DNA from 2 places in the Sporosarcina sp. E16_3 genome. Region 2 is predicted to be linked to the other one. Evidence: riboswitches for the same ligand, from Rfam matches in the RefSeq annotation. Region 2 holds a riboswitch; the other holds the start of a gene.
The links. Region 2 has a riboswitch for lysine ahead of I2483_RS08845 (transporter substrate-binding domain-containing protein). Riboswitches for the same ligand answer to the same signal wherever they lie in the genome.
Positions count from the first base shown of each region.

Region 1: another riboswitch for lysine. It lies ahead of I2483_RS11015 (Na+/H+ antiporter NhaC family protein); the one in region 2 lies ahead of I2483_RS08845 (transporter substrate-binding domain-containing protein).

Region 1 covers NZ_JADPRX010000016.1:44,103-49,732, reverse strand. The annotation lists gene I2483_RS11025 (bifunctional metallophosphatase/5'-nucleotidase) at 1-813, shown strand, start outside; gene yunB (sporulation protein YunB) at 856-1,617, shown strand; lysine riboswitch at 1,673-1,854, shown strand; gene I2483_RS11015 (Na+/H+ antiporter NhaC family protein) at 1,998-3,569, shown strand; gene I2483_RS11010 (ABC transporter substrate-binding protein) at 3,970-5,163, shown strand; gene I2483_RS11005 (branched-chain amino acid ABC transporter permease) at 5,250-5,630, shown strand, end outside.
Region 2 covers NZ_JADPRX010000011.1:42,055-47,684, forward strand. The annotation lists gene I2483_RS08830 (uracil/xanthine transporter) at 1-1,289, shown strand, start outside; gene I2483_RS08835 (amino acid ABC transporter ATP-binding protein) at 1,391-2,125, opposite strand; gene I2483_RS08840 (amino acid ABC transporter permease) at 2,144-2,896, opposite strand; gene I2483_RS08845 (transporter substrate-binding domain-containing protein) at 2,961-3,800, opposite strand; lysine riboswitch at 3,932-4,114, opposite strand; gene I2483_RS08850 (LysR family transcriptional regulator) at 4,249-5,139, opposite strand; gene I2483_RS08855 (coenzyme F420-0:L-glutamate ligase) at 5,263-5,630, shown strand, end outside.

The DNA of each region.
Region 1 (5,630 bases), on a different contig from region 2:
GAATTGCTTGCTGTAGAATGCCCCGAAATCGATATCATTTTCGGTGCGCATACGCATCATCTTTTTCATGAAGGCAAATTGATAGGTAACACCCTTTTGGCTGCAACAGGTAAATATGGCGAATATGTGGGGCATGTAACCGTGAAATTTAACGCGGATACAAAAGAAGTTTTACAAAAGACTGCACAACTTGTCAGGGCAGATTCAGTTAATAGCAATGAAGAGGATATTGAAAAAGTAAATAAGCTAATCAAAATGGGAAAACAAGCGATGGAGGAACAAGTTTTTTATAATCCTTCTCATTTATCCCAAAATCTATTTGATGGTAGTCCGCTGTCCTCTTTCTTTGGCAGGGCCCTCATTGCGTACTCGCAAGCGGATTGTGCCATGTTTAACGCAGGGATCTTTTTAGGTAGCCTAGATAAAGGTTGGGTGACAAAAGAGGATTTACACTCACTTCTACCTCATCCAATCAATTTATGTCTTATTACACTGGATGGATCAGAATTAAAAGATGTTTATGAGCTGTCGTTAACGAAAGAGTGGCCGCAAATTGAAATCAAAGGGCTTGGTTTCCGAGGAACTATAATGGGTGCAATGATTCACGAAAGACTGTATAAAAATAGATATGGTCAGCTTTTTGCGGGGAATAGGGAAGTTGTAGCAGGTGAAAAATACACACTTGCAACACTGGATATGTTCACGTTCGGTTTTTTCTTCCCATCGCTTAAACATGCAGAAATTGAGTACTTTATGCCCGAGTTAATCAGGGATATTGTTGGTTGGTACGGAACTATACTATTCAAAGAATGAACGACTTCCTCCTTGCATAATGTATAGCAGGAGGGAGTCGTTTTGAGATTTAATGGCCAGGTCACTAGAAAGTCTAGGAAAAAGAAACGTAAACTGTTACCCCTTCTTATTCCTGCGTTTATTATCGCGATTGCCCTTTTTATATATTTTATCAATGCGAGGCTTACTCCGATTTATGTTGACTATGCAGAGGTACAAACACAAAGAATCGCATCTCATGTTATCAACAAAGCCATCAATTCACGGACTGTCAATGTCCTTGACGTCAATGATATTATCGTGAATGTCCCGAATGATTCTAAGGGAATGATTAAATTCAACACAGAAATAATCAACAGAGCATCAGCAGAGATACATGGTCTTGTCGAGGCCCACCTTCAACAGGCTGAATCGGGAAATCTAGCAATATTACCAACAGAAGAGATCGAATTTGACCCGCAAGCGATGGAAAGTGGCGAGGGAGTTGTCTTTTTTGTCCCTCTTGCTCAAGCGGCAAATATTCCATTACTAGGGAACTTGGGGCCGAAAATACCGATTCGTTTCCATGTCATAGGTCAAGTTCAGTCGACAATAGATACAAAAATAAGTGAATTTGGTATTAACAATGCTCTTGTTGAAGTGAATATACTATTGACAGTAAATGTCCAAATCATTGTCCCGCTTGCAACAAAGCAAAGTGTAGTGACACAAAGAATACCAGTAGCTATGGGTCTTATCCAATCAACTGTGCCACAAATCTATACGACTGGTAGTGGGAATCCGCCATCAGTTGAAGTTCCTGCCCCTCCCGTGAAAGAGGAATGACAAGGGACTTGAAAATGCTGTGGATAACTGATAGGCTAGTAAAGGATTGAAATATCGATTGGGTAGAGGCTGCATTGCTTATTAGTCACACACGCGAGATTGACACCGATGACCGTGTGTAAAAGGAAGCTTTGCCGAAGTTTGGTAGGATTGTCAGGATCTATCAAACTGGGGTTATTCCGAATAGGGATAACACTGTCATACATCTTTGAACATGTATGATGAGCTACAAGTCGTGAGTTAGATAAGCAGTATTAGTTATCCAACAAACGAAACGTAGATAAAGCCGGCTCCTGATGCACTCTGCTGAGTGTAGTTAGTAGCCGTATTTTTATTCCCCCTATACAGGGCCTCAACCCGACTAAATGGAGGAATAGTAGATGATAGGAACATGGGTATCAATTTTACCACCACTAATCGCAATTATTATGGTGTTTGCAACTAAGCGAGTGCTGTTGTCGCTCGGAACAGGAATAGTCTCAGGCGCATTACTCACGGCGTCATTCGGACCTGTCGAATCGCTGAAGAACTTATGGGAATCGGTCAAGGCTACATTTTGGGATGGTGGACTTAATACAGGAAATATTTATATTATCCTTTTCATTCTTCTATTAGGAGTTATCACTGCATTTGTTAGTTTGTCTGGGGGAAGCCGGGCATTTGCAGAATGGGCAGTGCGTCATATCAAAACAAAACGCGGTGCAAAATTACTCACGGTGTTTCTCGGTATTGCTATTTTCGTGGATGATTATTTTAATGCATTGGCAGTGGGGCAAATTGCTCGGCCGATTACAGATCAGCATCGCGTTTCCAGAGCGAAATTGGCTTATTTAATTGACTCCACGTCAGCACCGATTTGTGTCATTTCTCCTATCTCCAGTTGGGGCGCTTTTTTAATCGGGCAACTTGCACTAATATTTGGCGGCGCTGCAGCAATTAGCTATTCGCCACTATCTGCCTTTGTCATGATGGCGCCTATGAATTTTTACGTTATCGCAACACTTGCAATGGTATTTTTCCTTGCATGGACGAATTTCGATCTATTCGAAATGAAAAAACATGAACAGCGTGCGACAGAAACAGGTCAATTGTTTGATCCTGATAAAGTTATTCCAGGTCAGCTGAAAGAGGAATTCCCTGTACATGCACATGGTCGCGTTCGGGATTTGGTCGCACCAATCGTTACACTAGTTGCAGTGACATTTGCAGTGATGGTTTGGACAGGTTATAAAGCGGGCGGATCAATGAACGTTTTGTCGATTTTTGAAAATACGAATGTCTCTCTTGCATTACTATCTGGTGGGATTTTCGCCACGCTGATAGCGGTAGTATTATATATGCAACAGATGAAAAATAATGAAACGGCAAGCTATTCTCTTATTGGCAGTGCCTTTACAAATGGATTGAAAGCAATGATGCCACCTGTACTGATTCTTATTTTTGCGTGGTCATTATCTTTCTTGATTGGAAAACTGGAAACAGGTCTATATTTATCAGAGCTTGTACTGAAATCAAATATACCGGTTTCATTCCTGCCAGTCATCATGTTTATCCTTGCTGGTATTATGGCCTTCTCAACAGGAAGCTCATGGGGATCGTTTGGTATTCTTATGCCGATTGCAGGAACCATAATGATTGACGCGGCACCAGAAATGTTACTACCTGCGCTTGCAGCAGTTCTTGCAGGAGCGGTTTTCGGTGATCACTCTTCACCGATTTCTGACACGACGATTCTATCATCTACAGGTGCAGGATGTAACCATATTGATCATGTTTCGACACAGTTTCCGTATGCGCTGATTTGTGCTGTAGTAGCTACATTGGGCTATATCATACTGGGTATTACGGGGTCCATATGGATTGGTCTAGTTGGTGTCATTGTTATTCTTGTAGTATTGTTTTCTATGTGGACGATGAAAGCTAGAAAAAACGTAGGACAGCAGTCTTTATAATAGTAAATGATTGGAAGCGGCGAGTTTTTTTGCCGCTTCTTTATTATGTCTGAAATAGTATTTCGACAAAAAAAGTTTTGACAATAGTCAGATAGGTATATATACTAGGTGTTAAGACTAATATAATCAGAAAATGGCGAACTTCCACTCAATGGTTAATTAAAAGAATTAGGAAAGGATGATTGCGAATAACCGATTTTCCTGTCAATCGAAAGACTTATTTGAAGGAATTGAACTGCGAAAGAAGAAATTAGAAAAATCGCTATAGACCGAATAGGAAGATTGTTTTACAATAGGCATGTAAGAGGAAACAAAATGATATCTTCCGGAAAGCTAAATCGTTTGTCATTACTCGTACGATTTAAATTGTCGGAAGTATCAATCAAAAGGGGGATTTTATATGAAATTGAAAAAGTTTGTAAGTGTATTTGCTGCTTCGGCTTTAGCAGTCGGATTGTTGGCAGGCTGTGGTGCGGGGAACAAAGCTGAAGAAGGAAGCACAGGTGGAACTAAGGGTGGCGATACGATTAAAATCGGAGTCAACCTTGAATTATCAGGTGCTGTTGCCTCTTATGGTACTTCAGAACTATCGGGAATTGAACTTGCAGTTGAAGAAATTAACGCAGCAGGTGGAGTTGACGGTAAGAATCTCGAACTTGTAAAAGTTGATAATAAGTCTGAGCCTGCCGAAGCAACAAGTGCAGCGCTTAAATTGATCACTCAGGATAAAGTAATTGCAATCATCGGAGCAGCTACAAGTGGTGCTACTGTTGCACAGGCTGAAATTGCGAATAGCAACAAAACGCCACTGATTAGCCCATCTGGGACAAGCCCGAACGTAACAGTTAAAGATAACGGGGACGTTAATGAATTCGTATTCCGTACGTCATTCATAGACCCATTCCAAGGAACGGTTGCAGCAAACTTTGCAGCGAACGACCTTGGCGTTAAAAACGTAGCAATTTTCTCAGATAACGCAAGCGATTATTCAAAAGGTCTTGCATCATCATTTAAAAAAGACTTTGAAGCAGCAGGCGGTAAAGTTGTTGCTGAAGAATCTTACGTAGGTAAAGATTCTGATTTCCGTTCAACTCTTACACGCATTAAAGCAGCAAATCCTGAATTCATTTTCATCCCTGGATATTATGAAGAAGTAGGATTGATTGTTAAACAGGCTCGTGAAATGGGTATCACTGTTCCACTTATGGGAGCAGATGGTTGGGATTCTCCAATCTTGCTTGAACTTGCTGGTGCAGAAGCATTGAATAACACGTTTACAACAAATCACTATTCATCTGAAGATCCAGACGGCATCATTCAAGACTTCAACAAAAAGTTCAATGACAAATACAGTAAATCACCTGATGCATTTAACGCACTTGGTTATGACACAGTTTATCTTTTAGCTGATGCTATTAAACGTGCAGGTGGTCCAGACTCTGTGAAGATTAAAGATGCTCTTGCTGAAACAAAAGACCTTGAGCTTGTAACTGGATTGTATTCGGTTGATGAAAACCATCACCCAGTCAAATCAGCTACTATTCTTGAATACAAAGACGGTAAACAAGTCTTCAATACAAAAGTTAATCCTTAATCAAAACTGTAGGAATGGGGGAGGATGTCCTCCCTTCATTCCTTTTTTAATCCTAACTTTAAAGCTGGAAAAGGAGTGAAAAGTTAATGGAATGGTTACAACAGCTAATAAACGGTATTTCACTCGGCAGCATTTATGCGCTAATTGCATTAGGTTATACAATGGTTTATGGAATCATAAAACTCATAAACTTCGCACACGGTGAAATTTTTATGATTGGTGCGTTTATTGGGTATTATTCCATTGCAGGTTGGGGTCTTGGATTCTTCCCCGCTTTACTATTATCGATGGCTTCCTGTGCAGTTATTGGTGTTCTTATCGAACGGATAGCCTACAAAAGATTACGTAATGCGACAAGAATCGCGGCTTTGATCACTGCAATTGGTGTATCACTACTAATTCAAAATGGTGTCATTTATATGCGTGGGGCACAACCCAATGCGTATCCAGAAGTACTTCGCAATAAA
Region 2 (5,630 bases):
TACAAACGTCTGTGACATTACTAGCCGGATTTCAGTGGCTATTCTTTATGTTTGCCAATACGGTGGTCATTCCCATTTCAATTGGCAGTGCTTTTCAGTTGGAATCAATTGAAATTGTATCTGCAATTCAACGCTCCTTCATATTCACGGGGATAGCCTGTCTGTCGCAAGGGCTTATCGGGCATCGTTTGGCATTAATGGAAGGTCAATCCGGACTATGGTGGGGCGTCATTTTAAGTTTAGCTGCTACTGCCAGTACGATGAATCTTGAACTGACTACGATTGGCGGTAGCATTGCAGTTGGGATAATAATTTCGGGCATTCTTGTCTCAGTTTTCGGCATTTTGGGTATGGGGGAAGTATTAAAGAAGTGGTTTACACCTGTCGTGATGTTTGTCTTTCTTCTATTACTGGCTAATCAGCTAATCACTATTTTTCTAAAAGGAATGATTGGCCTCAATGTAGATAATTCTATAGATGTAAAAGTCGCCTGTTTTTCATTTATTCTCGCCGCACTGACAATCCTTATCCATGTAAAAGGGAAAGGGATAATTAGCAGCTTGAATTTACTCATCGGAATGACCGTCGGGTGGATTGCCGCCACGCTACTGTTTCCCGTGGAAGTAACAGAGACAATTAAAGCGCCCCCTTTCATTACCTGGTTTCCTTGGGGGCAACCCGCCTTTGAGTGGGGCATTGTCATTACTGTCGTCATTACCGGATTATTAAACACCACCAATACAATTGCCACATTAAAAGGGGCAGAAGATATTTTTGAAAAGGAGACAACTCCTAAGCAGTACCGTGCTTCCTTCGCACTGACAGGACTGTTTTCGACATTTTCAGGTGTGCTTGGACTCGTACCTTATGCACCGTACGCTTCCTCATTAGGCTTATTACAGTCAACAGGTATTCGAGAAAGAGCTCCATTTTTCGTGGGATCCGCGCTATTCATCCTCTTGGGGATGATTCCACAATTAAGCGCCTTTTTCTCAACAATTCCACACAGCGTCGGCAATACAGTGCTATTCGTTGCCTACATACAGTTGTTCCGTACAGCAATTCGGAACATCGAAGGGTTAACTTTTGAGCCCAAAACCGTCTATCGTATCGCATTACCAGCTCTTCTTGGACTCGCAATAATGTCACTGCCAGCAACTGCTTTTACTACGATTCCACAACTTGTACGTCCAATTCTTTCGAATGGTATGCTCATGGGAATCCTGGTTGCACTCTTTATGGAGTTTTTGTATTATCTTGGATCTAGATTTCATCAAATAAACACATGACTTCTGTTTGATAGACAACTGGAAAAGGGATATCCTCCAATGGGATATCCTTTCTTTTTTATTCTTATATAGTTGAAGGATCTTTCGGGTATGTACAACTACTACTTTAAGGTACGTTTTAGGAATTCCCTGGTACGTTCTTGCGTTGGATTATTAAAGATTTGCTCAGGGCTTCCTTCTTCTGCAATTACCCCTTTGTCCATGAATACCACACGGTCCGAAACTTCCTTTGCAAATTCCATTTCATGTGTAACAACCAACATCGTCAGCCCCGTTCCAGCAAGTTCCTTCATTACCTTCAGAACCTCACCTACCATCTCAGGATCTAGTGCCGATGTAGGTTCATCAAATAACATGACATCAGGTTCCATAGAAAGCGCTCTAGCAATTGCCACACGTTGTTTTTGACCGCCTGATAATTGTCTTGATTTTGCGTTAACAAATTGGCCCATACCAACGACTTTCAAATACTTCATCGCTATTTTTTCAGCTTCTTCTTTTGAGCGCTTTAATACTTTCACTTGCCCAACAACGCAATTATTCAATACATCATGATTATTAAATAAGTTAAATTGCTGGAATACCATTCCTAACTTTGTTCGATACGCGTGGATATCATGTTTATTATCCAATATATTTTTCCCTTGATAGATAATTTGACCGCCACTTGGTTTTTCTAACAGATTAATACAACGTAGTAGAGTAGATTTTCCAGATCCAGAAGATCCAATAATGCAGACAACTTCTCCTTTAGATACTGAAAAGTCTATGTCCTTTAAGACTTCATGGTTTCCAAAGGATTTACTTAGATGTTGAATATCAATTACGTTTCCCATGTATGCTCCCCCTTCCTTTTAATGCTCTTTTGTATTTGCTCCAATCACTTGTGCTGGTTGACCTATCATACTGTAATTTTCTGGACCCTCTAATCTTCTTTCGAAATATCGTAGAATTAGTGTCACGGCATATGTCATGATGAAATACAAAATACACGCGATGAAAAATGGCTCAAAATATTTGAAGCTGATTCCTGCCACGGTTTTTGTTTGAAAGTATAGTTCTGTTACACCAATTACATTCAATACGGATGTATCTTTAATATTAATGATAAATTGATTTCCAGTTGCCGGTAAAATGTTACGAATCACTTGTGGTAATACAACGTTTAGCATCGTTTGGACATGATTCATACCAACCGCTTGTGCTGCTTCAAATTGTCCTTTTTCAACAGAAAGTACACCGCCTCGAACAATTTCAGCCATATAAGCCCCTGTGTTAATTGATACGATAAATATAGCTGCAGCTGTTCGGTCGATATCTATGCCAAAAGCTAAAGCAGAACCATAATAAATGACCATAGCTTGTACAATCATTGGCGTTCCACGGAAAAATTCTATGTACATAGTTAGAATTACGTTAACTATTTTTAAAAAGATCCTTTTTACCCGTCGTTCTGGCGCGGGTATCGTACGAATAACCCCTGCTACTAAACCAATAACTCCACCTAATATAGTACCAATTATGGAAATTAAGAGTGTCATTCCTGCTCCACGAAGGAACATCGGCCAGTTATTAATAATTAATGATAACATCCACTCAAAGCTCATACTTTTCCCCCTAGTTCATACATAAAACCGACTGCAAATAAATGCAGCCGGTACCACTTCACCCTTATTTAGCCGCTGGCTGATTTTTAATAGCGGCATCCATAATACTTTGACGTTCTTCCTCTGAAATATCTGCTAAGATATCATTAATCTTGTCTGTTAATTCACTGCCTTTTTTCAGTCCGGCTGCCACTGCCGTTTCTTCTTCATCCGCTTCAAACCCATCTGTAAACTCGACCATTGCAAACTTATCATTTGCTGAAGTAGCACTAATTCCTTCTGGACGTTCAGATACATATCCATCAATCACGCCTGATTCCAGGGCAACACGCATTGCAGGAAAGTTATCTGATGCGGGTTGTTTTTTCACGTCTTTAATTTGATCGATTACCCCATAGTGAGATGTATTTAACTGACCAGTTATTTTTGCTCCAGAGAAGTCTTGGATGGAAGTAGCCCCTTCATACGATCCACCTTTTTTGACAATCATTACAAAGTTTGACGTGTAATAGTTATTAGAGAAGTCAATGGTCTGTTTGCGCTCTTTTGTCGGTGACATCCCTGCAAAAATCGCATCGATTTTACCAGATACTAATGCGGGTACAAGACCATCCCACTCCGTTTTCACAACCACTAATTCCATCCCTAAGCCATCCGCAATCTTTTTCGCAATTTCAACATCGTAGCCACCTGCATATTCTGCATTGCCATCGATTTTCACACCACCATTGGCATCACCCATTTGCGTCCAATTAAATGGGGGATACCCAGCTTCCAAACCTACTGTAAGCGTTTCTTTTTCTTCCGATGAACCTTTGCTCCCGGAACTACTTGCCCCGCATCCCGCTAATAGCATAATTGCTGAAAAAGACAGTGCTAGTAGTAATGATAACTTTTTCTTCATGAACAAAATCCCCCTTTTTGTTTAGATTTCCAAGTATCTTTATATACTAAAAAGGCCAACCTGTACAAAAAAAGACCTGATATAATCTCAGATCACAATATGTATAGTTGCCCTAAATCCTCTTCCTTCCATAATGAGATAGCACACCTCAATAAACCGGAACGTTTATTGAGACAGTCCTACAGTTCTTAACTGCAGACCCAGTAAGTAATACAGAGAAATAGTACAAACTTCGGCGATATTTCCTTCTCCCTAGAATCGTAGCTTCTCAAGCTCCTCTAAGGACTGTTAAATAACGCGCCTCTACCTCACCTATAAAAAGTGAGGTTGTATTCAATTATGATACATACTCTACAAGAATATATTCTATCTGTCAACCGGTCTAACAAGTGGCTGACTTTGTTATATAACAGCCTAGTAATTTATTAATTGGCAATAAACAGAAGAACTAATTATTTTTGTTTTCTACGATTTCTACAAACTTTGTTGAAGCTCGTGATAGTGGTACACTTTTTAAAAAGCATACGCCTATACTTCTCTTAGGTATTTCTTCAATCAGTTGTACTTCATGCAATAATCCTTTAGTTAAGTACTCTTTGGAAAATTCTCTAGTCACACATGCTATCCCTAAATTTATTTTAGCAAACTCCAATAATAAATCATGTGAACCTAATTCAAATTCCGGTGAAATCTTTATACCTTTAGATATCATAAAATCCTCCACATACCTTCTGGAATTTGATTTTGATTCTAGAAAAATTAATGGCAGTTTTACTAATTCATGAAGGCTTAACGGTTTAGCTAAGATTTTCTTAAATCTCTCCCCGTAAACAAACGTATCCTGGATATCAATACACGGCCTTAGTTCTAATGTAGGATCATCAATCGGGAAGTTACAAACAGCAATATCCACCCCTCCTGATTTTAAAATCGTACAAAGTTCCAATGTTGTACCATTAACGATATTAAATTTGATATTCGGGTATCTATTATGAAAAGCTTCTAAATAGGGAAGTAAAAAGTACCTAGAAATGGTATCCCCTACGCCTATCTTTAATTCACCTGTCGTTAAATTCTTAAACTCTAAAATCTTTTCTTCTCCGACATGAATTAAATTAATGGCCGAATTAGCATACTCAAATAAAAGACTGCCTTCATTTGTTAAAGAAACTCCTTTAGGTGTTCTAATAAAAAGACGGGTATCTAATTCCCTTTCCAATTGCATGATTGCCTGACTAACGGCTGGTTGTGTCATATAAAGATCTTTTGCTGCCTTGGAAAAACTTTCACTTTTTCCTACCTTACAAAAAATTTTATATAAATCTAATTTACTCACCATATAACCACTCCTTATACCTACCATTCGTTATATTAATTTTACTTATACCACTAATACGTTGTATAGTACAGGTAGACAGTTAGATAATGTAAATATACTTTGTAATACTAAGGAGCGATTCCATTGGAAAGAATAGTTGGAACAGTTGCAAGGGGTCTCCGTTGCCCAATAATAAATCGTGGAGATAATATTGAGGATATTGTCGTAGAAAGTGTGTTAAAAGCTTCCGAAATTGAAGGCTTTGCATTTAATGATAAAGATATTGTTTCTATAACAGAATCCATTGTTGCTCGAGCTCAAGGTAATTATGCAACGATTGATCATATTGCTAAAGACGTTAGCTCAAAGTTTGGAGAAGAAACTGTTGGGGTAATATTCCCTATTTTAAGTCGTAATCGTTTTGCAATCTGCCTTCGCGGTATTGCAAAAGGCGTTAAAAAAGTGGTTTTAATGCTTAGCTATCCATCCGATGAAGTTGGAAATCACCTAGT